DNA from 4 places in the Staphylococcus sp. CoH_129_LAB_1 genome. Region 4 is predicted to be linked to each of the others. Evidence: riboswitches for the same ligand, from Rfam matches in the RefSeq annotation. Region 4 holds a riboswitch; each other region holds the start of a gene.
The links. Region 4 has a riboswitch for thiamine pyrophosphate ahead of AC2FB1_RS01825 (thiamine phosphate synthase). Riboswitches for the same ligand answer to the same signal wherever they lie in the genome.
Positions count from the first base shown of each region.

Region 1: it holds a riboswitch for thiamine pyrophosphate, as region 4 does, so the genes downstream of both, AC2FB1_RS09440 (ABC transporter substrate-binding protein) here and AC2FB1_RS01825 (thiamine phosphate synthase) in region 4, are expected to answer to the same signal.
Region 2: it holds a riboswitch for thiamine pyrophosphate, as region 4 does, so the genes downstream of both, AC2FB1_RS03360 (ECF transporter S component) here and AC2FB1_RS01825 (thiamine phosphate synthase) in region 4, are expected to answer to the same signal.
Region 3: it holds a riboswitch for thiamine pyrophosphate, as region 4 does, so the genes downstream of both, AC2FB1_RS02695 (3-oxoacyl-ACP reductase) here and AC2FB1_RS01825 (thiamine phosphate synthase) in region 4, are expected to answer to the same signal.

Region 1 covers NZ_JBXWKZ010000033.1:10,405-18,050, forward strand. Annotated here, with positions in the region: gene AC2FB1_RS09420 (FAD-dependent oxidoreductase) at 1-1,234, opposite strand, end outside; gene AC2FB1_RS09425 (hypothetical protein) at 1,535-1,807, shown strand; gene AC2FB1_RS09430 (DUF5079 family protein) at 2,239-2,868, opposite strand; gene AC2FB1_RS09435 (hypothetical protein) at 3,235-3,498, shown strand; gene AC2FB1_RS09440 (ABC transporter substrate-binding protein) at 3,747-4,658, opposite strand; TPP riboswitch at 4,719-4,820, opposite strand; partial or broken gene AC2FB1_RS09445 (hypothetical protein) at 5,144-5,227, opposite strand; gene AC2FB1_RS09450 (PTS sugar transporter subunit IIC) at 5,187-6,188, shown strand; gene argF (ornithine carbamoyltransferase) at 6,347-7,345, shown strand; gene arcC (carbamate kinase) at 7,366-7,646, shown strand, end outside.
Region 2 covers NZ_JBXWKZ010000006.1:47,964-55,609, forward strand. Annotated here, with positions in the region: gene ptsP (phosphoenolpyruvate--protein phosphotransferase) at 1-566, opposite strand, end outside; gene AC2FB1_RS03335 (phosphocarrier protein HPr) at 569-835, opposite strand; gene AC2FB1_RS03340 (DUF697 domain-containing protein) at 1,109-1,651, opposite strand; gene AC2FB1_RS03345 (class I SAM-dependent rRNA methyltransferase) at 1,719-2,891, opposite strand; gene auxA (lipoteichoic acid stability factor AuxA) at 3,045-4,340, opposite strand; gene graF (glycopeptide resistance-associated protein GraF) at 4,491-4,610, shown strand; TPP riboswitch at 4,816-4,917, shown strand; gene AC2FB1_RS03360 (ECF transporter S component) at 5,010-5,585, shown strand; gene AC2FB1_RS03365 (ABC transporter ATP-binding protein) at 5,598-7,001, shown strand; gene AC2FB1_RS03370 (energy-coupling factor transporter transmembrane component T family protein) at 6,994-7,646, shown strand, end outside.
Region 3 covers NZ_JBXWKZ010000005.1:12,692-20,337, forward strand. Annotated here, with positions in the region: gene AC2FB1_RS02690 (5,10-methylene-tetrahydrofolate dehydrogenase) at 1-778, opposite strand, end outside; TPP riboswitch at 1,207-1,307, shown strand; gene AC2FB1_RS02695 (3-oxoacyl-ACP reductase) at 1,432-2,181, shown strand; gene AC2FB1_RS02700 (LLM class flavin-dependent oxidoreductase) at 2,245-3,540, shown strand; gene AC2FB1_RS02705 (DUF4064 domain-containing protein) at 3,649-4,413, opposite strand; gene AC2FB1_RS02710 (FtsX-like permease family protein) at 4,506-6,461, opposite strand; gene AC2FB1_RS02715 (ABC transporter ATP-binding protein) at 6,463-7,212, opposite strand; gene AC2FB1_RS02720 (sensor histidine kinase) at 7,341-7,646, opposite strand, start outside.
Region 4 covers NZ_JBXWKZ010000003.1:45,180-52,825, forward strand. Annotated here, with positions in the region: gene AC2FB1_RS01810 (thiazole synthase) at 1-80, opposite strand, end outside; gene thiS (sulfur carrier protein ThiS) at 82-282, opposite strand; gene thiO (glycine oxidase ThiO) at 266-1,381, opposite strand; gene AC2FB1_RS01825 (thiamine phosphate synthase) at 1,374-1,964, opposite strand; TPP riboswitch at 2,033-2,142, opposite strand; gene AC2FB1_RS01830 (pyruvate MFS transporter) at 2,490-3,770, shown strand; gene AC2FB1_RS01835 (putative quinol monooxygenase) at 3,948-4,232, shown strand; gene AC2FB1_RS01840 (FUSC family protein) at 4,324-6,261, shown strand; gene AC2FB1_RS01845 (DUF2188 domain-containing protein) at 6,334-6,747, shown strand; gene AC2FB1_RS01850 (GTP pyrophosphokinase) at 6,903-7,604, shown strand.

The DNA.
Region 1 (7,646 bases), on a different contig from region 4:
TCCAGCCTGCATTGACTGCAACCGATAGTGTGTTGATAGACTCTACTAAGTCTTCCGTACTCATAATTTGTCCGCCTAGAATGCGATGTGTATCTTCATCGAACATGATTTTAAGGTGAACTGTTGTATCGTCTTGACGGAATTTAGGACGCACAGGTACTTCGATATATTTTGCTCCTAAGTTGCCGTCGTAACTGTCTTTTTCTGTTTCATGTACGCCTGTTTGACCGAATTTGTAATCGAATAAAGAAAGACCAGATGTGCCTGACACGCGTGGCATCTTCATGTCTTTGCCTGCCATGTTGCGTGCTGCTACGTAACCTTGACGACGAGAGTTAGTTGCAAGTGCAATATAGCGGTCTTCGTTGATAGGCGCGAATGGAATAAGCGTTGCGTCGCCACTTGCATAAACGTCTTTTTCTGATGTTTCTAAGCGGTTGTTGATTTTGATAATGCCTTTTTTGCCGAGTTCAACTTTGCCATCTAACCATTCTGTTGCAGGTTTAACGCCGACAGCAAATAATACTGTATCTGCTTCGTATTCACCGTCATCTGTGACTACGGCTGTAACATTGTTGTTATCGTCTGCTTTCAAGGCTTTAACGCTCGCATTTCCTTTGAATTTTAAGCCGTGTTCGGCAATGTTTTTCTCTAAAATATCTGTAAATTCTTTATCTAAATAAGTGTTGATAATACGATCGTGGTCATCCATAAGTGTTGTATCGATGCCGGCTTTGGTAAAGGCTTCGGCTGCTTCGATACCGATATAACCGCCGCCGACTACAATGGCTTTCTTCGCATGTTGCATGCGTTCTTTGATTTTGCCAGCCCAATCTTCACCACGCATAAATAAGACATTATTGTAATCGTTGATGCCATTAATTGGTAGTTCGTTTGGTACAGCCCCTGGGCTTAAGAATAATTTATCGTAAGAGACTTCTGAAGTGTTGCCATCTTTTTTAATAGTCACGGTTTTATTTTGGGTATTTAAATCCGTCACCGTTGTTTGAAGATGCAAGTTCACGCCTTGTTCTTTTAATGATTCTGCATCTGCATAATGCAAGGATTGTAATGATGGTGCAACATCTTCTAAATAACTTTGAATACCGCAAGATAAGAATGAAGGTGCCTCGGCACTTTCAAATACTTCGATTTCCGCCTCTGGATCTGATATTAATAATGTTTCGATTGCAGCATAGCCTGCATGTGATGTTCCGACTACTACGTATTTCATAATAGTGAAGTCCTCCTTTGGTTGAGCATTTCCGCTCTTCTTTATCTATTTTAAAAGTTGATTTAATTTTCTTCACATTTGTATTTACCCTTCAGAAGGCGTTTTATTCAATAGAGTAGGGTAATATGGGCAGTGTTAATAAAATTGTTATAATTGCGGTCATTTTGGGACATTTGCTATTTATTTTACTAACAGAATAAATATACAATATACTAAAGAATGAAAACAAATGAAAACGTGTCAAATCAACGTTTAATCCTCTGTTTATAGTTAACATAAATGTAGGGGGCTAATAGATAAATGATAACTTTTATATACCAACTTATTTTATTTTTTATAATTATAGGAACGTATGCTTTAATGCGTGGAGAATATATGGGTATTGAATGGAATTTTTTATTATCTATGTATGGCATGTTCGTTGGATACTTGGTAATGTTCTATTTTTCGGTTTATACTAATACTGACTTTAGTAGAAGAACAATAAAAATAATAGCAACAATTAGTATTATTTTAATGACTATCATCTTAGTTATTTTAGGACATTTGCTGTTTATTTTACTAACAGAATAAATATACAAAGCGAGAATATTCTTCTTAATATAGCTAATACAGATAAGATTAATCAAATAACAACTAACAATTTTACTTTATTATTCTGATCACTTATTTGAGAACTGGGTGTTTTTTTAATGAAGAAAATTAAGTTTTATAAAACAGCATGATATTTTAGGTACTATACTTTATATAATAATTATGCTAATAAGCGCAGTAGTGATATACAATGTTCATTTATACTTTTAAAAAAAATTAAAAAAATAATTCATGGAGAATGTTCTTTTTTGTTAAATTTATACCATTGTATAAATATCATTTGAAATAAAAAATGCTTGAATTCTTATCATCGTCTCTTTCCAATAATATGGATGAATAGAAAATTCCATTTTGCTATACGAGACCTTATCAATACGTCTATTTTCATTATTACTTTCTTGTTATTGTTTTTATTTGGTTTTTGTCTCTGTGTACACGCGACCATACAGTAAATAATAACTAGTTACTAAAAAATTGCAGGCAAAAATATACAATATTGACATTAAAAATACAAAATGGGAATCGGCTATGTTTGGAATTATTATATATTCTATAATTTTTTGTATATATATCAACGAAGCAATAGCCTTCAAAATAATAATGACTATTCTTTTATCATATTTTAACCACTTGGGAGAGAATCTCATTAGTAATACACTTAATATATGCATAGTTGAACAAACAAGTAATGTTATAAAACCGATATACCAATATTTATCTAAATAATATTGATGTTCAGCGGCTACAAAAAAATATAAATTATAAAAAGTTAGATATGAGACATAGAGACTTAATATATTTACTATTAAATATCGCTTCGCTTTATTTATGGGATTATCAATTTTCTTTTCAAAAAATTGGAATAGTCCAAGCAAATTAACAACAAATGCAAGACCTGTAGTAATGATTAGATAATTAGGTGTTCTTTCAAGTGTAAGATCAAATTGATATTGTATATATGAGAAAAATATAAACAATAATGAGAATATATTTATTACTTGTATTGCTGGTTTTCTTAAACGATTTAATGATTCTTCCAATTTATTCAGCCACCTTTATGAAAATATTGAACTGATTGATGTCCCAAAATGTTTTACATTATTATGCTATCAGACACTAAATTTTTGAAACTCTTCTATATATCAAAATTTCTTATAACACTCATTTTTTTCATTAGCTTTATCCTTAACAATATCACTAGCAGATTTACCTCTGAAAAATTTCTATTCAGATAAGAGTAATATACCTGTACGACTACTAAATCTAATCCCGCTCCTATTGGTCTACCAATACTTGCTCCTATAGAAGTTGAGAACTATGTTGATACATTTGAGAACCTTTTAATTAATATATGTAACCTTTTGATAATATGAATTTATGAATAATAAAAAAGGAGAGTTTTAGATATGAAGCAATATATGTTATCAAAAGTATTGTTAAGTGTATCTATTGTAACAGAGTCTGTTGTAGCTCCAATAGTAGTATCTAATGCTAATCAAATTCATGCAGCTGACAAACAAGATGGTATTAGTAACTTAAATCCAAAAAATAAAAGTGTTCTACATTTATCTATTACCGATAGTAATATTACTTGTAAAATAGATGATAATGAAATTTTAACATTATCAGATGGTAAGACGACAAAACAAATTGGGATAAATGTGCTTTAGGTACAGCTGCTGATGCTGTTATTGACGGCATATCTGGTGGCGCTACTGGTGCTATAGCTTCATGTTTCTAAACATGTTCTTTCTCAATTAAGGAAAAATGAAGGAGTTCAGTCAATGCAAAGATTGGGTGGCGGCAATGCTAAAAATGAAGAAATATATTTAGATATTGAAGAGTATGGCAATATTTTAGAAGTAAAAGAGTCTCTTACAATTTAAAAATTGTAGAGACTCTGAATGTAAACTTGAGATTAGTTAGCATATCTACTAAATAGTAATTGATTTGTAAAATATTCTTTAGGTTCAATTGTTTGTTTAATTTTACCTGTTTCTTTTAACCATAATTGTAAATCATTGTAAAAGTCAGAACTCATTGATAAATCGTTAGTGAAACATTTAGCGGTTGCTTGTATTGTAGATTTATTTAAATCATCGCTTACATCTGTATTTGTATATGAAGAGTAGATATGAATTGCCTCTTCAAGATTAGTTTTAATGTATTGAATTGCTTTTTGTATAACTTTAATAAATGTTTTGATTTTTTCTTCTTCAGAGTGTAACTTATCAGGGGTAGTGATAAAAATTAATTGGCAAAAGTCAGGAACATTGTAATCTTTTAATGCGAAATAATCGACATTTAATCCTTTACTTTTGGCTTCTAAAATTTCAAAATTTTCAAAGATAAGTGTTGCGGCATCTGCTTTATCATTTAATAATGCATCAGTATGATAAAAACTATTATTTACTGGTATAATATCACCATCTGTATATTGAGCACCATCAGTTTCAATCATGGTTTTTGCAATAGCAATACCACCAAGACCTGGAGCTCCTGGGTACTGGAGACGTTTGCCAATTAAATCTTTTGGTGTTTTAATACCTTTATCTTTTTTATACATTATACCGCCATTGGTATGTAAGAATCTTGCAAAGCCTACAACATTTTGGTTAGATGCTTTATCTTCTACTAAATGGATAGGTTCTGTAATTGCGATATCCATTGTACCTTTTTCGATTTCATCTAAAGCATCAAAATGTTCTTCAGGTTCAATCATCTCAATCTCTAAATTTTGTTCCTTAAACCATCCTTTTTCTATACCTAAAATTAATGGCATGTGATCAGGATTTAAAAACCATTCTAAACCAACTCTTAATTTCTCCATAAAAAAATCCTCCAATAACTCAATTTTCTACGCAAAAAAGTGAATACTGAAAGACGTCAAGTAATATGTAAGTCACTTTCCTACGATGGTACTAACCAACAGGTTTAAGGGTTGAAAGTAAGTACTTTCTCTCAGCAATCAATCGCACCCCTAGTGAATATGTTGTTATATACATTTAACATAACATATATTCTAGGTTAATTAAATCTGATATTTTGTTTACATTTACTTTATCAGGTTATTTCATTTGTATATTTATATCATTTTATCAATCATTTCATAATGTGTAAGATAGATATATTTTGAAGTAATTAAGTAAAAAATAAACAAATTTTTCAATTTAATTTAAAAATTTAAAAAATTCCGTGAAATATATTTCGTTTTTTAGTAAACTGTCTACTAAGGAAGAAAGTAAGTAGTGAGATATTGTCTGATTTGAAGCCATACCTCACGTCTAAATTAAAAATAAGGGGATGACAGTAGATTATGGATTTACTAATTGGCACGTTGTTTTTAGTTTTAGTCTTAGTGATTTTTACGTTATTTACATATAAAGCACCTAGTGGTATGCGTGCGATGGGAGCTTTAGCCAACGCAGCTATTGCGACATTTTTAGTAGAAGCTTTTAACAAATATGTAGGTGGAGAAGTATTTGGTATTAAATTTTTAGAACAACTAGGTGACGCTGCGGGAGGTCTAGGTGGTGTCGCTGCTGCTGGGTTAACTGCCTTGGCTATTGGTGTTTCACCTGTGTATGCATTAGTTATTGGAGCTGCTTGTGGTGGTTTAGACTTACTTCCAGGCTTCTTTGCTGGGTATATTGTAGGTTATCTTATGAAATATACAGAAAAATATGTTCCAGATGGTGTAGATCTTATTGGTTCAATCGTTCTTCTTGCACCACTGGCACGTTTAATTGCGACGGGTTTAACGCCAGTAGTGAATAATACATTACTAAAAATTGGTGACATTATTAAAAGTAGTACGGACACAAATCCAATTATAATGGGGATTATTCTTGGAGGCATTATTACCGTTGTAGGTACAGCACCGTTAAGTTCAATGGCTTTAACCGCATTACTTGGTTTAACTGGCGTACCAATGGCAATTGGTGCTATGGCTGCATTTAGTTCGGCATTTTTGAATGGTACGCTTTTCCATCGTTTAAAATTAGGCGATCGTAAATCAACAATTTCAGTAAGTATTGAACCGTTATCTCAAGCTGATATTGTCTCTGCTAATCCGATACCAGTGTATGTGACAAACTTTTTTGGAGGAGCTGCTGCAGGTTTAATTATCGCTTTATCTGGTATGATCAATGATGCAACAGGTACAGCGACACCAATTGCAGGATTCTTAGTGATGTTTGGTTTTAATAGTCCAATGAAAGTGATTATCTATGGTGTTGTAATGGCCATTGTAGGTGGTTTAGCAGGCTTCCTTGGTTCTCTTGCATTTAAAAAATATCCAATTGTTACAAAACAAGATATGATAGATCGTGAAGAAAAAAGAAAAGTTAAAACAGCATAAACATGAGTTACTTCTTTGTCAAAATATGGCAAAGAAGTTTTTTTATTATCCATTTTAAATTTATATGTTCTTCTTTTTGTGTAATAATATAATAAAAAGTTACACATTATGTGTATTGGGTTTTAAATGTTAAATTTCTGACAAAGGAGTGGATCAAGATGCAAAATTTAAGAAATAGAAATTTTTTAACATTACTTGATTTTTCAAAAAAAGAAATGGAATTCTTACTTAATCTCTCTGAAGATTTAAAACGTGCAAAATATGCTGGAATTGAACAACAAAGATTAAAAGGAAAAAATATTGCTTTAATTTTTGAAAAAAATTCTACTCGTACACGTTGTGCTTTTGAAACAGCTGCATATGATCAAGGCGCACATGTCACTTATCTTGGACCTACGGGAACGCAAATGGGTGTGAAAGAAACACCTAAAGATACGGCACGTGTTTTAGGCGGTATGTATGACGGTATCGAATATCGTGGCTTCTCTCAACGTACCATCGAGGAATTTGCCGACTATGCAGGTGTTCCTGTTTGGAATGGTTTAACAGATGAAGATCATCCAACACAAGTCCTTGCTGATTTCTTAACTGCAAAAGAGGCGTTAGGTAAGCCGTATGAAGATATTCATTTCACATATGTGGGAGACGGACGAAATAATATGGCCAATGCGTTAATGAAAGGGGCAGCAATTATGGGGATGACGTTTCACCTTATCTGTCCGAAAGAGTTAAGACCTAAAGATGACTTACTAAAAACATGTCAGTCACTGGCAGATAAAAATGGTGGCAAAATCTTAGTGACAGATGATATTGATGAAGGTATAAAAGGGTCAGATGTAATTGCTACGGATGTATGGGTGTCAATGGGAGAACCTGACGACATTTGGGAAGAACGTATTAAGTTATTAGAACCTTATCGTGTAACCAAAGAAATGATTGAAAAAACAGGGAATCCACATACCATTTTTGAACACTGTTTACCTGCTTTCCATAATGCAGAAACAGAAATTGGTAAACAAATTAAAGAAAAATATGGTTTGAATGAAATGGAAGTCACAGATGAGGTCTTTGAAAGTGATCGTTCTGTTGTCTTTCAAGAAGCCGAAAACAGAGCACATACGATTAAAGCAGTAATGGTGGCAACTTTAGGCGAATAGAGAAAAAGGGGGACCTATGGATGTCTAAAATCGTAGTAGCATTGGGTGGTAATGCTTTAGGAGAATCACCGAAAGAACAATTAGAGCTTGTAAAAGGTACAGCTCAATCATTAGTCGGTTTAATCAACAAAGGATATGAAGTGGTCATTAGTCATGGGAATGGACCACAAGTGGGAAGTATTAATTTAGGGTTAAATTATGCAGCGGAACATGAACAAGGCCCGCCTTTCCCATTCCCTGAATGTGGCGCAATGAGTCAGGCGTATATCGGTTATCAGATGCAAGAAAGCTTACTTAATGA
Region 2 (7,646 bases), on a different contig from region 4:
CTTGTACGTCCACCAATATTGGTAACAAACCCTTGAACGAATTCTTTATTTAATTGTGCAGTATCAGATGGTGTTAAATCATTTCCTATAATAACTACACTTTCATCAATCATGCTAGGATTTGGTAAATCCACGCCTAAAAGATGTGCAAGTACACGTTTAGAAACGTCACGAATATCAGCTGCACGTTCTCTCATATATTCATTATCCATAGATTCAAAAATGGTAATGAATTGAGTCGTAACCTCATTTAATGCTTCGGGTGCATTTACTTTTTCATTCGCAATTTTATCTTCAATTGGCTGAATTAGTTCTGGATCATCAAGTACAAGTAAATGTGCATCAAAAATAGCAGCTTTATCTGCACCTAATGATTTTTCAGCATTATTTCTAATCTTTGTTAATTCAATTTTGGAAGCTTCTAAAGCATTTCTGAATTTTTTTATTTCAGCATCAGTGTCAGTAATCTTCTCATTCGTAAATGATAAATCAGGTTCTACTAGTAAGTATGCTTTGGCAATTGCAACTCCATCTGAAGCTGCAATACCTTTAATTAAATTAGACATAGTTACTCTGTTAAACCTTCTTTTGATAAAACTTCACTAATGGCTTGAATTGCATCTTGTTCATCGCTTCCATCAGCATAGATAGTGATTTCAGCATCTTTACCTACGCCTAAACTCATAACGCCCATAATTGATTTTAAATTTACTTTTTTACCGTTATATTCTAATTGAATATCTGAGTCAAATTTAGATGCAGTTTGCACTAACATTGTAGCTGGACGTGCATGAATTCCAGTTTCGTCAACAATTACATATGATTTTTGTTCCATAATCTATTTCTCCTCCATAAGTTAGAAAATTAACCTTCTTATTATCTAACATAACAAGTTTTATACTCTAACACTACCAAAATATATAACTAAATTCAATTCTTATATAATTGAATTATTATAGAAAAATTCACTTATGTGAATAAAATAGCAGTCATTATATAAGTAATCAAACAAAGTTTGATTACTTATATTAGTATAGCTTTGTGTTAGCCAATTTTCTATTATTATATTTAACTTTCTTCCCTTTTATTATACTACAATTTTAAAAAATTAAATAATATCACGTAAAACTTTTTCACACTTTTCTATGTGATCTTGACCTAATTTATTCATAAAGTAGTAACTAATTGAAGCTGAAACAGCTTGTCCTACTACCGGGAACCATTTTGTTTGTTTTGCTGCTGTACGCTTAGCAACATCTCTAATGACTAATTTTAACGCGCCACTAGTTACTTTTTCACCAATCATTGAACTACCTTGAATTGCTGCTGCTGATAAAATGCGTTCTTTAATATCTTCGCCGAGAGAATTGACTTGTTTTTGATCAAGCCCGTAAATTTTATTAACATCTTCAATAATATCTCTCATCAATTTGATATCCACACCAAAGTCTAATCCTGGAATTGGCACAACACTCATTCCTGAAGATAATAAAGATTTTTTCTTAACGACTGCTTCAGCTTTTTCTCTACGGTGTGCAATTTCTTTTTCATTTTTAGGTAAGATATCTTTTTCGTTAATTTCTTCTATATCAAAAACTTTTTTACCAACTTTATCAGTAACTCCATTTGTAATTTTATTGATAATACTCATTTACTAACTCACCTTTCATTTTTCCCATAATATATTTAACACACATTTAATACCCTTTTTCAGTACTTTAATGCTTAATATTTATGAATACTGCTTTTAAATATTTAGAATTTTTATAATGTGGATGAGTTTTAAAGTCTTTCGGTAATCCCATGACTTCTTCTATTTCATATTCTACGTTAGCTTGTTCCAATGTTTTCTTGATTACATTTTTAAATGCTTTTAAAGAAAAAACACTTGAATTTGTACATAATAGTAATGTACCATTTGGTGCTAAAACGTCTAAAGCGCCAGTAATTAAATCATCATAATTTTTTTGTACCGAGAAAGTTTTCTTTTTATTACGCGCAAAACTAGGAGGATCGATGACTATTGTGTCATATTGCTTTCCGTGACGTGCGGCATAATTGTAAAAATCAAACGTATCCATGACATAGATATATTGACTCTTAGGGTCTATACCATTTAATCCAAAATTTTCTTCCGTTAATGTACGAGAACGATTAGCTAAATCTACACTTGTTGTTACTTTAGCATTTTTAGATGCTATCACTGAGAACGCACCCGTATAACTAAATAGATTTAAAATACTTCTATCATTAGAAAAGTAATCACGTAACTTTTTACGAACTTCTTTTTGATCTAAAAATATTCCTGTCATCAATCCATCATTTAAATCAACATTATAAAATGTAAAGTTTTCTTCAATGACTATAGGAAATTCTGGAGTTTCTCCAAGTACATGTCCTCCTGTGTATTCCGTATCTTTAAAACGCATTTTTTCAAAAACAGATTCAAATTTAAATACTTTTTTTATTGCTTCAATAATTATATAACGAAACTTATAAATTCCTTTTGAATACCATTGAATAAGTAGATGTCCATTATAATTATCAATAGTTAAGCCTCCAACGCCATCTCCCTCAGCATTAAATAATCTAAATGCGTTGGTTCCCTCTATATTATAGTAATACTCCCTTTCTTCTAGCGCTTTTTCAAATAAATCTTCAAAGAAAGTAATATTGATATCTTCATTTTGGCTATATGTGATTACCCATCCTAAGCCTTTATGTTGACGTCCTACATAGGCTGTTGCAATATATTGGTTATTTTCAGTAACTATATTAAATAAATCGCCTTCTTTTAAATGATCATGTTGAAAAATATCTTCTTCTTCAACCAAAGGATATTGATTTAAATACTTAGTTTCTTTACCTTTATTTAAAATTGCTATTTTCATTTTAATTTCTCCTATTTTAATTGTTTTTATGAATCTGTTATGATTTACTCTACTATTTTAACAAACTTAAAATCCCTCACCTAAACATTAAGTCAAAAAAGGAAGTGGAACAAGAATTCAAAAAATGAATTGTGTCCCACTCCCTTTCACAGATTATGGTTTTTCTTTTAATTGTAATGAAAATGCTATAATTACAGGTATTAACATAATAATTAGTGTAGGTGTAATAAATATTGAAAGTAATAGACCATGAAGCATTATATTAATAAATTCAGTAAGCAATTTGAAAAATAGAATACTAATCATGAACAACTGTAAATAGTAAAATTTGCCTCTTAAAAAATGAGTGAATGTCGTAGCAATGTAAATAATAATAATAAAGAGTAATATTAACAATGTAATCCATTCAATCACGTATTGAGTTTGTGATAATTCCCATTCTCCATATACAAATAGAGCATTTCTGTTATTAAATTCTATAAATGTGAATAAGAACAAGATAAAACCACAGAAAATCTCTACATATGCTGGTTTAATCCATTTAGGACGTCTCATCCACTTAGGAATATCATCTTCTTCTATATCTACAATATTTTTAAATTTACTTTTAAATTTATCGCGTTTAGATCTAATTTTATCTAAATCCACACTTCTTCTTGTCTTATGTGCATATTCTGATGTTTTATCTTGAAGTTGTTTAAAATGAACTTTTGATTGAGTCGAAACGTTTCCTTTTTGAGTTCTTGATAATGTAGGCTCTTCTTCCCCTAATTCTTCTTTTGTTAAAGGTAATGCACGACGTAAGAATAAGAAGTTCCAAATTGCCGCTTGAGCTAGTAACCACATAATAATGAAGAATGTATTTACACTTAAAATATCAATAGGCTCAATCTCATTTGCGTCGATTTTACCATATAATGATATTTGAGTAATCAAGTAACTTATTCCATATGAAATAATAATCCATAAGTAATGGACTTTTCTATTTTCTTGATATAATTCATCTTTATAAACGATATATCCTGTATGAATCACAAATGGAATAACAAATATAATTGCCCAAAAGCCATATACTTGAGTCATCAATGTAATTGTAATAAGGAAGTATAAAATGCCAATGACTAAAAAGAAAATTGAGATGTCGTAATCATATTTGGTTGTTCTAAATAATGTAAATCCAATCCATATAACTAGAATACCAAACAGAATAATTATGACTGCGCTTACAACTGGAAAGTTGCCTATGAATCTACTCATCACTCTAATTATTTCACTAAAAAATGCATTAAGAAAGTCCCATATATTATGTATTTTTAAATCAACTTTTCCTTTATCCTTTAATTTATGAATTAAAGACAAATTGATTAAGATAATGAGACCTGTGAAGAGTGAAACGATACCGATTAAGTAACTATAGATAATCTCGGCGTGTTTCTTAAGAAAAGACATACAGTTCACCTCAAAATTAATTATATATGAACTTTCTATTCTTGTCTTTAATAAAAAATAAAATACTTCTCTAGACTGAGATAAGTTTATCTATTTATTGATTGGGTATATTACTATTGTAAAGTAATTTTTGAAAAGGAGTGTTGTCCTATGACACATGAAGATGCAAAAAAAGCAAAAGAATATGAAGAAAAATTAAAAGAACAAAAAGAAGAAAAAACTGACGATATTGAACAAACTAAACAAGACGTTCAAAATACATTAGACTAATTTAATAATTTTCAAATACTTATACTTTTTTAAGAATAGCGTATAAAAAATTATTTTATACGCTATTCTTTATTTTTATGTCAATTTTATACGAGTCATTCAATGTATAGAGCCATTAATTAATAATTATTTTTTTAAATTACTATTACTTAAAAGTACCTTGACATTCACTTTTAAAAGTCATACATTTAAATTAAAGAAAATATAAACGCACTAGGGGTGTACAGTACTGAGATGAGGCTTATCCTCAAACCCTTTGAACCTGATCTAGTTAAATACTAGCGTAGGAAAGTGTTAACTTAAATAAATTATGTTCTTAATAATCAATAGCATTTTTATTTAAATTTACGCACAACTTTTCTACGGAAGGTTGTGCGTTTTTTTAGGAGGAACTGTTTTATGTCTAAAGGTTTAAAGCTTTCAGAAATTTTAGTAACTGTACTGATTGCTGTCATTTTTGCAATTATCTATAACCTATGGTGGTTACCGTATAATTTAGCACAGGTGGCAGGTATTCATTTAGAACAACTTACGTACGGTATTTGGTTTATGGCAGCTATTGTCGCTTACTTAATCATTCCTAAACCAGGTATTGCCTTAATCGCTGAATTTGCCGCTGGCGCCGGAGAAACAATTGTTATGGGTAAATTTGATATTCCAACTATAGTATATGCAATTTTACAAGGTCTTGCATGTGAAGTTGTATTTGCTATTTTTAAATATAAATCACGCTCAATGATGGTAGCAATGTTAGCAGGCTTAGTAACAGCATTAGTATCTTTCCCTGTAGACTATTTTTACGGTTATTTAAATGAAGTTGCAGGATGGAACTTACTTCTATTTATTGTTTTTCGCGCTATTAGTGGTATTGTACTTTCAGGTATACTCTCTTATCTAATTGTAAGAGCATTAGATAAAACTGGCGTTACTAAATTATTCCGTCCTGCCTCTCAAAAAGACTATGACAACCTATAAGGGGAAATGATTGTGTTAAAAGTCAAAAATTTACGCCTTAAATATCCTAATGGCGATCGAAAAATTTTCGATAATTTAAATATAGAAATTAAAGATAAAGAAAAAGTGCTTTTACTAGGTCCTTCTGGATCTGGTAAAAGCACATTGCTTAATGTCCTTAGTGGTATTGTTCCTAACCTCATAGAATTACCTATGAAATATGATGAACTAGATATTGACCCTCATTCTGGGGTCATTTTTCAAGATCCAGATACACAATTTTGTATGCCAAAAGTTTATGAAGAATTAGCTTTTGTCTTAGAAAATCGACAAGTACCAAGAGCAGACATGAATGAACAAATTAAAAAAGCACTTGCGTCAGTAGACTTAGATGTGGATGATTCAACCTTCGTAAATAATTTAAGTGGCGGTATGAAACAAAAACTTGCTATCGTCGAAACTATTTTACAAAAAGCTGATACACTCTTTTTAGATGAGCCTACAGCTATGTTAGATGTCCAAGCAACTGCTGACTTATGGCAACGATTAATTCAATTATGGACTGATCAAACAGTACTAATTGTTGAACATAAAGTAGAACATATTTGGCACCATGTAGATCGAGTCATATTAATGAACTATGATGGGGAAATTATAGCTGATAATACACCTGATTACATACTCAATCATTGTGAATCTTTACTAACCGAATTCGGTGTATGGCATCCACATGCATGGGATTACGCTCCTATCCGAAAAGACTTAACTCCGCAATTATCTAAAACACTTTTTAAATTTCAAAAAGGTCAAATTGTTCGCGGTAAGAATTTGTTATTTAAGATTCCTGAACTAAATATCCATCCTGGAGAATGGATTACAATTACTGGAAAAAATGGAGCTGGTAAAACTACCTTACTCGAATCAATGATGCAATTAGTGAAATATAAAGGTGAAATGTTTTATAATGGGAAATTATTAAAAAAAATCAAAGATGCTGCACGACATATGTATCTTGTATACCAAAACCCTGAACTTCAATTTATTACAAATTCAGTTTATGAAGAGATAAATATCCATTATAATCATCTTGATAAAACAAAGTCGAAAGAAGAAACTGAACATCTTTTAAAACTTTTACATTTAGAAAAAGTTAAACATCAACACCCCTTTGAAATTTCTACAGGCCAAAAACGTCGATTAAGTGTAGCAACTGCCCTAAGTTCAAAAGCCGACATTATATTGTTAGATGAACCCACATTTGGACTTGATAGTCATAATACATTTCAACTTATTAAACTATTTGAACAACGTGTTGAACGAGGTCAAACAATCGTAATGGTGACGCATGACCCTGAAATTATTAATCGTTATCCAACACGTCGACTAGAAGTAGAAAATGGAAAAGTTTCAGATTGGGAAGGTGAACCACATGTTTGAACGTTGGAAAAAGCGTCATACACTTGTTGATGATGTAAATATTATTACAAAGTTAATTCTTGGAGTTTTATTATTTATATTTATCATCTTTGTTCACAACTTTGACTATATGATTTATATCTCTTTATTAATGTTTATATTTTTATTAGCTTTCAATGGTACAGCTTTTAAAGTTATTGGTGCATTTTTATCAGCAACAATTTTCTTTGCTTTGCTATCATCGTTATTTATGATTCTATATGGTGATGGTACACACATGTTGTTTGAGTGGGGAATTATTCATGTTAGTACCGAAAGTGTAGTAAGAGGTCTTCATTTATCCCTAAGAACAATTACAGTTTCAATGTTTGGTGTATTAATTGCATTAACATCACAAATTGTTATGATTTTTTATAGTTTGATGCAACATCTAAAAGTAAAACCTAAAATTGCTTACGCATTTATGGCTGCTATTCGTATGGTGCCACTTATTTTTACATCATTTATTCAATTACGACGTTCTTTAAAAATGCGTTATCAAATGATTGATGCTTCCAACTATCGAGGTTTGAAACGACTAAAACATTTATTAATTCCAATACTAAGTCAAAATATACGTCGAGCACATCAATTATCAGTTGCTATGGAATCAAAAGGATTTAAAGA
Region 3 (7,646 bases), on a different contig from region 4:
TAGTGAAATTATAAATATAGCGATACACACGTTGCGATTTAGCTGTTTTACGTTCGATCAATTGATGTGCATAGAGTAACCAGCCTGTCATACCTAGGATAGCAATAAGCATAAGTATAATAAATCTTACTATGGAGTACTGGATACTCAGTTCCCAAGGCATAGAAAAAATCGATACATAAGTTCCAGTTGCAAAAGCAACTGAAATAATCTTTTTAAAATTAAAAATATTTTTCCATGGTTCATTTGCACGTGTGAGTCCTAAAATTAGTTGAATCCAACTGAGAATAAACCATCGATGAATATAACGTTGCTTTGGCGTTTCATCTTCATTTGGCTTTACTGCTTTAGGATGTATAAGAGGATGAATCTTTGGAGCAACTCTTGATGTTGAGTAATACAATTGTTCAATAATAGATGTTAAACTATTTCTTACTTTTCGTCGTAGGTCTATCCAACCTAATGAAGGTAAAGATAGCATCGCTACTTGTTTTTCATTATTGAAATCACTAATGACCACTTTATTTCCAGAAATACTTGGTAAATCTGTGATACATACAACAAAATCCCAATCATGCTTATCTTTCATTTCTGCTGCTTTATCAATACTTTCATGTACATCTTCAGCTGAACCTATCATTAAATCAATATGAATGTCGAAGTTCCAATCTTGTTGGTCATTAATACGTCGATTCAGATGTGCTTTTATATCTGGAATAACAGCTTCTACATGTTTATGAGCGACACCTGGTGAAGGTATCAATCCAATATTATGCATGGTGTTATCCTCCTTTCTGTGAAAAATAAAAAGAAAGGCGTACGTTAAGAGCATGATTCTCCTATAAAAACGTACACCTATATCTTCATTATTATTTTGCGAGTACTAGTGGTAAAAAGATAATGTATGCAATTACAACTAAACCTAAAACCACACCGCCTACAACATAACGATATTTCCATGGTGTAAGATCCACTTTAACTTTATTCGTATTTAAATCAAAATGATCTGATGGGCTTACCTTTTAGTGTAACGTCTATTTTAAGCACGGTATATCTGATTTTCAATCATATAATTGAAAATTATTATAAAAATAAATTATATAAATTTTTATTTTTATATTCAAATAAAAAAGTAATCAATATAATCTTTAATGGGAGCGCTTGACTTCTGATAATAGAAGTCATAAAGTGAAACTATAGTTTAATTATATGCACTAGGGGTGTTTAAAACTGAGATGAGGTATAACCTCAAACCCTTTGAACCTGAACTAGCTTATACTAGCGTAGGAAAGTGTCGTGTAAAATAGGTAATCTGTTGAGATATTTCAAACTATTCTCAATTATGATATATATCTTTTTTAATGCAACTTTCCTAATGTGAAGGTTGCATATTTTTTTGCTGTAAATGAAGTAAATGGAGGCACAATATTTATGACGAGAACAGTATTAGTAACTGGAAGTAGCCGTGGTTTAGGTGCAGTAATTGCAAGAACATTAGCTACACAAGGATTTGAAGTCATCATTAATTATAATCAAAGTCGTGAAACAGCTGAAGCACTTGCAGAGGAGCTTGGTGACAAAGCTATCGCAATTCAAGCAGATGTGACGCAACGTGAAGCGGTTGAGCGCTTAGTGAAAGAAGCAACATCTCATTTCGGTAAAATTGACGTTGTTGTCAATAATGCATTAGTTAATTTCAAATTTGATCCTACTGTCCAAAAAGCATTTAAAGACTTGTCATGGGATGACTACCAACAACAAATTGATGGTACACTGAAAGGCGCTTTTAATGTTACTCAAAGTGTCATTCCTCAATTTATAGAACGTGGCTCAGGTACAATTGTAAGTATTGGTACAAATTTATATCAAAATCCTGTTGTACCATATCATGAATATACCACAGCTAAAGCTGGGTTGATTGGATTCACACGCAATATTGCTGCTGAATTAGGTCAATATGGTATTACAGCTAATGTGGTATCAGGAGGATTACTTAAAACAACTGATGCTAGTGCTGTCACTACGCCGGAAGTCTTTGATTTAATTGCGCAAACGACTCCAATACGTAAAGTCACTACCCCACAAGATGTTGCAAATATGGTTACTTATTTAAGTAGCGAAGCAGCAAATGGTATAACCGGTCAAAATATTACTGTAGATGGTGGTTTAACCATGAATTAATATAGGACTGGTCTTGCTTATCTTAGAATAGAAATAACAAGAACATTGGAGTGAAAAATTAAATTGACTCATCAACATCAACTTCATCTCGGTGTATTAATCTATGGATGTGGTCATCACCAAGCTGCTTGGCAACTTCCCAATTCAAGTATTGAACGTATCGGTGATATTCAATACTATCAAGAATTAGCTCAGTTATCTGAAAAAGGGTTGTTAGACGTAGTTTTTTTTGCAGATAATCAGTCATTTATTCCAAGCTATACTTCGATGCCAAGTTTTTGGTTCGATCCATTGATTAACTTAACTGCTATATCTCAAGTCACACAACATGTTGGATTAGTTCCTACGATTTCAAGTACATTTTCTAATCCATTCACCGCAGCACGTCAGTTACTTAGTTTAGATCATATTAGTGGTGGTCGAGTAGGATGGAATTTAGTCACTTCCATGACAGACATGGAAGCTCAAAATCATAGCATGGAGCATCTGCCTAACCATGATGAACGCTATAAGAAAGCTGAAGAGTTTGCTCAAGTCATGAATGGATTATTTGATTCTTGGCATACGAATGATTTTAAACCTAATAGACATAAAGGTACATTAATTGATGATACACATATTAACGCACTTCAGCACAAAGGAAACTATTTCCAAATTAATGGGCCACTCACAACACCAGGTAGTCCTCAAGGTAGACCAGTGTCTATGCAAGCAGGCGCTTCAGCTCAAGGTATCACTTTAGCAACTAAATATGCAGATGCAGTATATTCTGTTTCTTGGAATATGAAGCAAGCAAAACGTTATCGGGAGCGCTTAGATAATGAAATGGCACAACGTGACCACCAGCGTTATATTAAAGTCTTTCCTGGCTTAGTCACTTATGTAGGTCATACACATGAAGAAGCATTGAAAAAGAAAGCAGAACTTGATCAACGACTTCCTATCAAAGCTGCTTTAAAGCAACTCAGTTTTTTCATTCAACAAGACTGTAGTCAGTGGGAGTTAGATGCTCCTGTGCCTAAACTACCTTCTTTAGAAGAGTTTAACGGTCCCGTTGGTCGATATGAAACCATCTTAGAAATTATTCAAGATAAGCAACCTACTGTAAGAGAACTGCTAAGTTACCTTAATGCAGGCGGTGGACATCTGACATTAATAGGTACGCCAAAAGAAATTGTAGATGAAATGGAACGCTGGTTTAATGCAGGTGTTGCAGATGGATTTAACTTAATGCCACCTTCTTTACCAGATAGTTTAAATGACGTAGTTGCACTCATTGTACCTGAATTACAACGTCGTGGCTTATATCGACATCAGTATAAAGGTTCTACACTAAGAGAACACTTAGATTTAATTTAATATTAAAATCATTTATCTAATATATTTTATCCAAACCATATAGTAGAAATTAACGTAAAAAGCGATGGTATTAACTTAGGAATACCATCGCTTTTATATATCATATTATTAATATTTGTATGGATCGTTATCTTTTTCATCTTGATGCTTTCTTGCTTCATCTTGAATAAAATCATTACTTTGTTTATTCGTTTTATGATTTGAATAACGTTGATCACGATAGTCGTCATCGTTCGAATCATTTATGTGTGTATCGTGATCTCTTTCATTATTATTGTCCGCTTCTTGATCTTTATTTGAATAATGATCTTTAATATAACGTTGTTGTTGTCTTTCTTCTTCTTCATCCAAAATGAATGCATTATTATTTGCATTTACATCATGATGGTCTCTTTTGTGATGATCATTATAACCAGCATTGTCATACATGTCATGCTTAGGTTTACGAACAAGCAACATAATACCTGCAATTAACCATAAAATTAAACTAATCCAGTTTGTAGCAATCGCTAAAATACCTGCAATAATTAATAAGATACCTGCAAGTTTAGGTTTTTTATTAATTAAAATACCACCAATAATTGCAAGAATTAATGGAATGAACGCGCCCCATGTAAAGAAATTAAATAAACCACCTAATGCATCCATACCATTATTTATTTCTGTTATGGAAACTTGATTGTCTTGTTTTTGAGCTTCATTAATAATTTGTTCTTTAAAATCAGCATTACCGATAAAGGGTTTAACCATTAAAAACATAATTGCAACTAATGCTTGAATTGCAACACCTATCCAAGTAAGGACGTGTTCCCCAGTACGTTTAATTTTATTGTTACTATTTCTAATTGTTGCATCATCATATTGTTTCGCCATTATTCCGCCTCCTTTTTTTATCCTTATACCCTACTACCTAGAGTCTTACACTCATTTATATATAAGAATAAGATTTTCTTTTTACTAATATATCAACGATGAATGAGACGATAATATACACGAGACGTAATCACATACATCAAAGCATAGATTATCATTACGAACACTAAGACACCGATATAAGTTGTTAAAAATAATTTTATATCATTAACATCTAAAATACCAAGCAAAGTATAAATCATTTTAGAAGCACATAGTACATGTATCATAGATACTATAATAGGTAAGGTAAAAATAATAACTACTTGGTCATTAATAACAGATCTAATCCGTTCTTCTTCTAAACCTACTTGACGCATAATTCGATAGTTTTTCCGATCTTCATATCCCTCAGCAATATTTTTGTAATACATCATCGTAAATGTACCAATCATTAAGACTAAAGAAACAATAGTTCCAACAAAAATGAGACCACCATAAATATCAAACATATCCTTATTTAATTCATCTTTATTATCAATTTGAATATCATATTGTTTCATCAATTTAGACTTAATATGATCTATGGACTGTGTATCTTTTGTTTTAAGATTAAAAGCAATGTATGAGTTAATATTTGCTGTTGTTTGATAATAATGAATCAATTGACGTTGTTGATTTACATTATGAGTAACAAGTGTGACTCCACCTGGAACTGGAAATGAAAAATGATCTCCTTTTAACTGATTTGTTTTAAATGTTTGATTCATTAATTTGATATGGTCTAATTTTTGAAACATAAAATTTTTCGCTAATATTCCCATTTCATTATGTTTAAGTCGCAGGTGCGTATGATTGATTGTATTGTAATCTTTCTGATTCATTACAATTAAATATACACTATGTAAATCTAATGGACTGTTCTCATTATCTCGCTTTACAAATGCACCCTTCTTATAAGTGACTGCAACACTTCCACTTGTATATTCTCTGAAAGCATCAACATCAGCATGTCTCTTAATCTCATTTTCTAGCTGACGTACTTTGTGTTTGCTCGTAGTACTATGATGCACATCTCCACTCAATTCAATACGATATTGTGTTGGCATTAAATGATTCGCACGTTGGTCTACACTACGATATGTAGCGACGCTCATTCCTAGAGTCACAATAAGAAAAGTACATAGCATGGTTAAACTAGCCAAACCAATAGAATTAGAATTCATTCTTGAACGTAATCCAGAAATAGTAAAAAAATATTGAGATCGATAATAAATACTTGGAATCTTTTGAAGCCAATCTATCACTAAGACACTCAATGATATAAATAAGCAATACGTTCCTATTGTCACTAAAATAAGAGCAATAAAAATATTACGTAGTGAAACCAAAATGAGTGTATCTTTTAAGGCAATCATATAACTGTCAACAACAGTTATGATCCCAACAATCAATAAGATATAGAGTAAAGGTTTGGACCATTGTTTTTCCGTTGGATGTTGTTGTTGTATTAACTTAATAGGACTTTGAAATGTGATTTTTATATTGTTGACAATAAATAAAAATAGCATCATTATTGCTAACATCAACAAGGTGTATCTCATTGCACTTATATCAAATGGATATTTTTTTAAAGATACATGCGTATAACCTAATATTCTATTTAACGACATATAAGTTAATGCACCAAATAAATAACCACCTATAATACTTAGACACCCAATGATAATATATTGATATATTCCTTCTATAAACAGCATTAACCTAAAATGCTTTTTTTCCATACCCAAAATCATATTCATGGCCAGCTCTTTTTGACGATGTCGCATAATAAAACGATTAGCATAAAGAATAAAAAGGAGTCCAAATAGACACATAAAAAAATTTCCTATACTAATAAAAACTGGAATAACATCACTATGTTTATGAAGCGAAGTATTCATGTTTAAGGATAATAAAATAAATTCAATACCAAATAATATACTGATTACTAGAATAAATGGAATTATAATATGACGCTGTGTCTTAAAATTCTGAATGACTAACGTCCAAACCAAGCGAAAAATCATTTTAATCACCACTTTCGTGAAGCATTGCTAAACTATCAGCAATACGTTTTTGAAACTCTGATTGTAGTTCCTCCCCACGATAGATTTCATGATATAAACGGCCGTCTTTAATAAATAAAACCCGTTTTGCATACGATGCATCAACAGCAGAATGTGTCACCATTAAGATGGTTTGTTCATTCTCATTGATTTCTTTAAATAATTTCATAATAGTTTTAGACGTTTTAGAATCAAGTGCACCTGTGGGTTCATCAGCAAGTAATAAATCTGGGTGATTAATCAATGCACGACAAATTGCTACACGTTGCTGTTCCCCCCCTGATACTTCGAATGGATATTTATTAAGTAATGACTCTATGTGTAATTGATAACTTAAACGATAAAGACGATGACGCATCGTTTGATGTGAACGATTGGCAAGTACTAACGGCATTAAAATATTATCTTTATTCGTCATTGTAGGTAACACGTTAAAATCTTGGAAGACAAAGCCAAGATGATCCCGACGAAAATAGGCAATTTCTTTATTTCTTAATCTATGAATATCTTGTTCATTAATGGCTATCGTACCTTCTGTCGCTTTATCATAAGTAGCAATAAGGTTAAGTAACGTAGATTTACCAGATCCAGATTCACCCATAATCGCTACAAATTCTCCTTTATTTACTTTAAATGAAATACCATTAAGTGCTGTTGTAGCATTTACTCCTCTCCCAAATCGTTTTTTTACATTATTCACGTCTAATAACATGAGTCTTATGCTTCCTTTCTATTTAATAAACTCTTTTGTATTACTCTCTTCTATAATAAAACAAAAAAAGAGCCAGTAACATAAATCATTTCTAAAAATGTCACTGACTCACTTAAATAATGGATCATTTAGTTATTTACTGGGAAATATATGCTAAATGTTGTACCTTCACCAAGAGATGAGTCTACATCTACTTTATGATGTAAATGTGTTGCGATATGTTTCACAATAAATAGACCGATACCACTTGAATGTTGATTACGTTGTCCATTGTAACCAGAATAACCTTTATCAAAAATCTTCGGAAGGTCTGCTTTACTGATGCCTACACCATTATCACGTATTAACAAACGATTTGTATCGCTATTGAATGTAATCCAAATATCTTTACCTCGCGCATATTTTAAAGCATTATTAAGTATTTGCTCAATCAT
Region 4 (7,646 bases):
GTTTGTGTAGCTTCATCTTCAAATTTACCTGTACCTAATAATAAACGAGATTTAATTTCTAATGGTCCAATTTTAAACATTTTATCCGCCTCCAACAAATTCTAATAATTCTAATCGATCATCTTCACGTACTGTATGTTGATCGTAGTCTTCTTGTTTAATTAAAGTTTTATTATGTTCGACAATGACACGTTTAGGATCTAATTCAAGAGATTCAAGTACAGATGTAATAGATTGTTCTGAATCAAAGTTAAACGTGTCACCGTTAATGATACACTTCATGATCTAACCTCCTTGAAACACTGAATGAGTCATACCGACGTGGCTTAACACCGGTGAGTATCCAATTGGCGATATCACGACCAATAATAGGTGAAAGTAAAATACCGTTACGATAATGACCAGAAATCACATATAAATCTTCATCAATACGGTCCATTATCGGTATTTCTCCTTCAGTATATGGACGTACGCCAGACCACTGTTTAATGACTTTGCCGTGTGCAAGTTCTGGTATACGTTCATTTGCACAGTGGTGTAACCAAGAGATACCATCGTCTGTATTACCAACTGAATAGTTATCAAATTCACTTGTGGCACCAATTAAGAAACGATTTGGATACTTTGGTACGATGTAACAGCCATTGGTCATAAATACGGTTTCTTTTAAATCCAAATGGTCATTTTCAATAAGTAAGACTTCACCTTTTACACCGACGACATCTCTAGGTAGTGAGTATTGAGTTAATAATTTAGATGTCCATGCGCCTGCTGCCACAATGACTTTCTTAGCTTGTAATGTGCCTTGTGACGTTTCAACATCGTAGTACCCATTTTGGCGCTGAACAGATTGTACCTCTGTATTGACATATCGCTTAATTTGACGTTGCTTTAAAGATGTAAATAAAGCTTTAGTATAGTGATTTGCATTAATTTGACCATCATTTGGAATGTAAATAGCCATTTCGCTTGATATCACTGTACCATGCGTTAAACGGGCAAGCTCATTATCAGAAAGGATAATTACGCTAGAATCTAGTGAACTTAAAAATTGATATTGCTTCTCTAAACTTTCAACATCTTCAGGACGATTAGCCACTTTAATTAAGCCAGAATTTTGAAACTGAATATCGATGCCGGTTTCGTCTTCTAAATCTTGGCATAATTGAGGAAAGAGACTTCTTGATTCAAGCGCTAATCTAAATAAATCAGTATCTTCAGTAAATTCATTTTGAGCACCTAACATACCACCTGCTTTATATGACGCGTGTTTACCTGGTACGTCACGATCGATAAGTGCAATGTCAAGGTGAGATTGACTTAATTGGCGTGCAATAGACATGCCAATGACACCAGAACCTATGATTAAAACATCATGCATCTTTCAACCACTCCTTTCTCAACAGTTCAATTTGTTGTAAAGATGCGTTCATAAAGAAAGAAATTGCACAAATTCCTTTAAACCCTTGAGGTAATTGAGGAATCGTTTTTTCAGTGATACCTCCAATGGCATAAATTGGAATAGGAATCTCTAACACACGTTGAATCTCTGCTTTTGATCGAGGCAATTGATTAGGTTTTGAAGACGTCTTAAAAATGTGTCCGAAAAAGACATAATCAAGATCGTGTTCATAAGCTGCTTTAACAGAGTCAAATGAATGTGTAGACATACTGACCTCAATATTTGGATGAATAGATTTATAGTTAAATGCATCGTCATCCATTTCTCGAAAATGAATTCTAGAGAGGTGAAGTTGTTCTAACAAGTGAATATCACTATGAATAATGATTTTTGATTTAGGAAATCCTTGTTCTATAAGTGATTTTAAAAATGAAGATAAGTCACTTGGTGTCATGGGAGTGCGAAACAATAACCCATCTATTCCATCTGAGATATCAAGAAAATGTTGTAAATCATCATTGGTTAACTCTTTATATTTCGTAATCGCTATAAAAATGAACATCACTCCTTATTAAACAAAAAAACGCTATGTCCCTGTCGTAGGGAAATAGCGTTTTGCTTAACTTTACGATATCCTAGTCGCCACTTTCCTACGCCAGTACAAACTGGATCAGGTTCCAGGAATTATAAAGTTCGTTCTTTACTCTCAGCCTTAAACAAAGGCACTTCCAGTGGATTGTTTATTCGGTTGTTTTTAAAATAAACATTAGCATTTTTGCTTCATTTTTATTCTACAACCTTTTCTAATAGAGTTCAATTACAAAAAAGATTAGATTTATAGCAATATACTTTTCATAACACATACCGCTTTTTATATAGCTATTTATAAATTAAATGAAAAATATTAAAAAAAGTAATTGTAAACGTTTACAAAAACTGTTAATATTATAAAAAATATATCAGAAAGCCTATGAGAAGGGGCTCGAAAGGCGGTTAAAAATAAAAGGGAACGACATGATTGGGAGTTTTCATTTTCAACTTGTAAGTAGAATCAACACAACTTTAAAGGGAAGCAGGAAAAATAATTATGGTACAAAGACAAAAGAAAAGTAATGTTCGTTGGTATTTCGCTCTCGCATTTTTTATTATTGGGGTAATTGCATATATGGATAGATCTAATATCTCATTTATCGCACCTCAAATGATGGAAGATCTTCACATGACAAAGCAACAATTTGGTTTATTAGCTTCATTCTTCTCACTAGGTTATGCATTGATGCAAGTACCTTCAGGTATGTTAGCAGAGAAATTTGGTCCACGTAAGATGATTTCAATTGCATTATTATGGTGGAGTGCATTTACAATTTTAACGGGAATGATTAAACATCATGGTCTATTATATTTAGTACGTTTCTTATTTGGTGTCGGAGAAGCGCCAATGTATCCATCTAATGCAGTATTCAATTCAACTTGGTTTGCTAAGGACGAAAAAGGGAGAGCATCGAGTGCGTTGTTAGCAGGATCATATTTCGGTCCAGTATTAGCACCAGTAATTACCATCGCAATTGTTAATGCATTTAACTGGCAAGCAGTATTCTATATTTTCGGTGCAGTTGGTATTGTGATTGCAGCACTTTGGGCAATTATTGCAAAAGATTTACCTGAGCAACATCGCATGGTCAATGATGCAGAAAAACAGTATATCATGCAACATCGTGATTTAGTAGAAACAACTAAATCCGTAGCACCTTGGAATCAATTTTTCAAACGCGTGAGTTTCTACGCAATTGCAGGACAATATTTCGTTGTTCAGTTCGTTATCGCTTTATTCTTAATTTGGTTACCTACTTATTTAACTGAACAATATCATGTACAATTTAAAGATATGACAATTAGCGCTTTACCATGGTTTATTATGTTTATTTTAATTTTATCTGCGGGTGCGATTTCAGATAAAATTTTACGTAGTGGCCAAAGTCGTTTTGTAGCGAGAGGATTAATTGCAATTGTTGGCTTTATCGTATTTGCTATCTCAATTTTCTTTGCAGTTCATACAGAAAGCTTATATGTAACCATTTTCTGGTTATCACTTGGCTTAGGTGGTATGGGTATTTCAATGGGAATGAGTTGGGCAGCAGCAAATGATATTGGACGTAACTTTGCTGGTACAGTATCTGGTTGGATGAACTTATGGGGAAATATTGGTGCGTTAATCAGTCCGTTTTTAGCAGGTGCATTAGTATCATCACTTGGCTGGACAATGACATTCCAATTATTAATTATTCCAGCGGTGATTGCAGCCGTATTATGGTTCTTCGTTACACCAGACAAACCATTAATTAAAGACGAAAGTAAACATATTAAATAATATTTACACATTATCCACAAAAGTGAAAGCCTGGGACATCATCAGTTGTCTCAGGCATTTTTAATATATTGACTGTCGATGACTGAATTAAAAATAAATGCGGCCTCTCTTCTTACTATCGTTTTCTTTTTATCATAGCCGGGTAAAACGTTATAATAATATTTGGAAGGTGATTATATGATTATTATTAATGCAAAACTTAAAATCAAAGAAGACGTTCGTGAAGATTATTTAGATTTAATGAATAAATTAGTTCAAAGTTCACGTCAAGAACCTGGTAATACATTTTATTCACATTATGAAGATGTAACTGAACATAATACCTTTGTTGTTGTTGAAAATTATAAAGATCAAGAAGCGGTTCAAGCACATAACCATTCAGATCACTTTAAAACATTTAGTGAAAACATTGGAAAATATGTAGCTGAAGAACCTGTCATTGATGTAGCAGAAACAAAATAGAAATTAAAAGATGCCTTGTCTAAGTATTGCTTGGGCAAGGCATCTGTCATGTTATCATGTAATGGTATAGATAAAGAAAGGAACGATAACATTGGGACATGTCATAAATTCATTAATCAGGTTTGATAAGTCAAAAATTAATATTTGGAAAGGTATACGCCAAGGCTTATTAATGATTATTCCAGCATTAATAGGTCATTTATTAGGGCATTTTAGTTTTGGATTGCTCGTAGCAACCGGAACTTTGGCACATACTTATGTATTTAAAGGTTCTGCACAATCCATGCTAAGAACAGTTATCATTTGTACACTTTCATTCACTGTGTGTATGATACTTGGTACCTTAACTGTCAGCCAGCCTGTCTTATACGGCGTATTATTATTATTTGTTACGGCTATTCCGTTTTACGTATTTAACGTATTAAAAATTGTAGGGCCATCATCCACATTCTTTTTAGTCACATTTTGCTTATCGAGTAATCTACCCGAAGCTCCAGAACAAGCACCGATTCGTGGCTTAGCGATTTTTATTGGAGGAATGTTAGCGACATTAGTCGTCATTTTAAATATTCTCTTTCAAAAGCAAAAAGCTGAAGATCGAGCGATTACTGCTGACTTTAAAATTATTAATAACTTAATGCATAACTTCAATGATGCCGAAAAATTTAAAGCAATTTCTCAAGATACGGTCACACAATTTAAGACGTCAGAAAAGTTATTGATAACGTCAACTACAGCAATGAGTGAAAAATTGAGTTCACATTTTGAAAAGCTATTACTTCTTCACACCTCAGCACAAGGAATTTATGCTGAGTTATTGGAATTAAATGAAAAAAATATTCGTCCTATTCCACAAGAATTAATTGAAATGATGGATATGATTACAAGAAATGCCTATAAATTATCTTCAAAACGAGAAAAATGGACAAAAAAAGTCGATGTGGATGAACCATTTGAAAGTTTAATGCAACATATACTGAAAATAGATGAAATTGCGCATTTACAACCTGAACAAATTGAATCTGAAGCAAGTATTCGTAAGCCTTTGTATAGTAAGCGTATTGTTCAAAACTTAACATTAGATTCAATCATTTTCCGTAATACATTAACTTATGCAGTGATTATGGGTGTGGCTATTTTTGTCTCATTATTTTTCAATATTCAACGATCCTATTGGATTCCGTTATCAGCACATACTGTCTTGTTAGGATTAACGACAATTCGTATGTTAGACCGTTCGTTAGCTCGTGGTCTCGGTACCATTGTAGGGACATTATTACTGTCAGCTATACTCTTTTTCCAACCACATTTAGTTGTCGCTGTCACATTAATGGGTCTATCTGCCATGATGACAGAAGGATTCGTTGCAGCTAATTATGCTTTTGCGGTCATTTTTATTACGACACAAGTCATCCTGTTAAATGGTTTAGCCTCTGGTAATCTATCAATTGATATTGCGTATACGCGTATCGTTGATGTATTGATTGGTATTGTAATTGCAGTGATTGGCATTTTAGTCATTAACCGAAAAAATGCTTCAACCATGTTACCTACAGTGATAGCAGAGGTGGCACGAAAAGAAGCTGTTATTTTCCAATATTTATTCTCTGAAAATAACTATCAGGACACAGAGCGGGATAAAATTGAAAGTTTATCATTATCTGTAAAAATGAATAATATGACGCAAGTGTACAATTCAGCAAATGGTGAATTATTCTCGAATAAAGAAGCTATTCGTTATTATTATCCAAGTATTTTTGCATTAGAGGAAATTAGCTTTATGTTAATGCGCGCAATGCAAGACCAACATCGTCAACGTATTTCAGAGGACCAAATGGGAGAATATCTTGTTACATTTGAAAACGTAGCAAAACACTTTGAATTGCGTGGTAGTCTTAATGAAAAAGAATTGACTGATTTACCACAGTATAATTATTTAAAATCTGCACTCATGAAATTACAAGATAATTGTGTGGCGACACGTAAAGATATTAATCATACAGAAAATCAAAAAACGGTGGAAGCCTAATATCAATGTATGACGTTTCATCGTAGAGTATGGTGGTAAAGCTTACTAAACACTTTAGAGGAGCGTGACATCATGCCTTGGACAATGGATGATTACCCACAAACTTGGAAAAACTTGGACGAATTAGAACGTAAAAAAGCAATTGATATCGCAAATGCGATGTTAAAAGATGGGTACAAAGAAGGAGACGCTATTCCTATTGCAACAAAACAAGCGGAAGAGTGGTACAAAGATGCTAGCAACGAAGAACTAGAAAAACTAAAACACAAACATATTACACAGCATCAAAAAGATCCATCAGCACGCCCTGAACTGAATGATGAAGATGTTCATGTATATTATGAAGATCATGAATGGAAAGTAAAAACAGAAGAGGCAAAGCAAGCTTCAGATACGTTTAGTACTAAAGAAGAAGCAAAACAACGTGCCAAAGAAATTGCTAATAATCGTGGTACACAAGTGATTGAACATAAAAAAAGTGAATAATCTATAAAGTCCGAGTAGCAATTAAACCTGCTATTCGGCTTTTTTTATGACTAAATAACTCAGACTAAATGAGTAGAGTAAAGTCTAGGTTATCATTTTTAGTTCACTTAAGAGTTAGCTATAATATACAGTGATGATTAAAGGAGGCAACAAATATGTACGTAGAGAGAAAACCATCATTGTACATTGAAGATTTACGAAGTGAATTTAAAAAGAATCTTCATCAATTTAAAGATGGAGATGAAGCATTCGATAAACTAGTTGGTTTTGTAGAACTAGATCATCTATATTCTTCTGCATTAAAAGAGATTAGTACGAAATTAGATATTTTAGATGATAATTTTAATCATATTTATAAACACAATCCTATTCATCACATGGAACGTCGTGTTAAAGAAATGACGAGTTTAGTTAAAAAGTTACAACGTAAAGGTTTCAATGTAGATGCAAAAACAGCGAAAGCTAATATTTTAGATATTGCTGGTATTCGCGTGGTATGTAATTATCTTGAAGACATTTATGTCATTGAAAAGTTATTGCTTAAACAAGAAGATGTTAAATTACTTAAACGTAAAGATTATATTGAACATCCAAAAGAAAATGGTTATCGTAGTTTACACTTAGTCGTGACCATCCCAGTCTTTTTAGCCGATAGAGTGGAAGTTACACCAGTAGAAATTCAAATTCGAACAATAGGTATGGATATGTGGGCGAGTTTAGAACATAAAATCCGTTATAAAAATAATACCAATACAGAGGACTATAAAGATAAACTTAAAGAATGTGCAATCGAGATCTCAGATGTCGAAGCAAAAATGCAAACCATTCACTCAGAGATTCAAGATAAAGATAAATAGTTTAGTAATATAGCGAAACGATAGAAACGTATAGCTATTGTT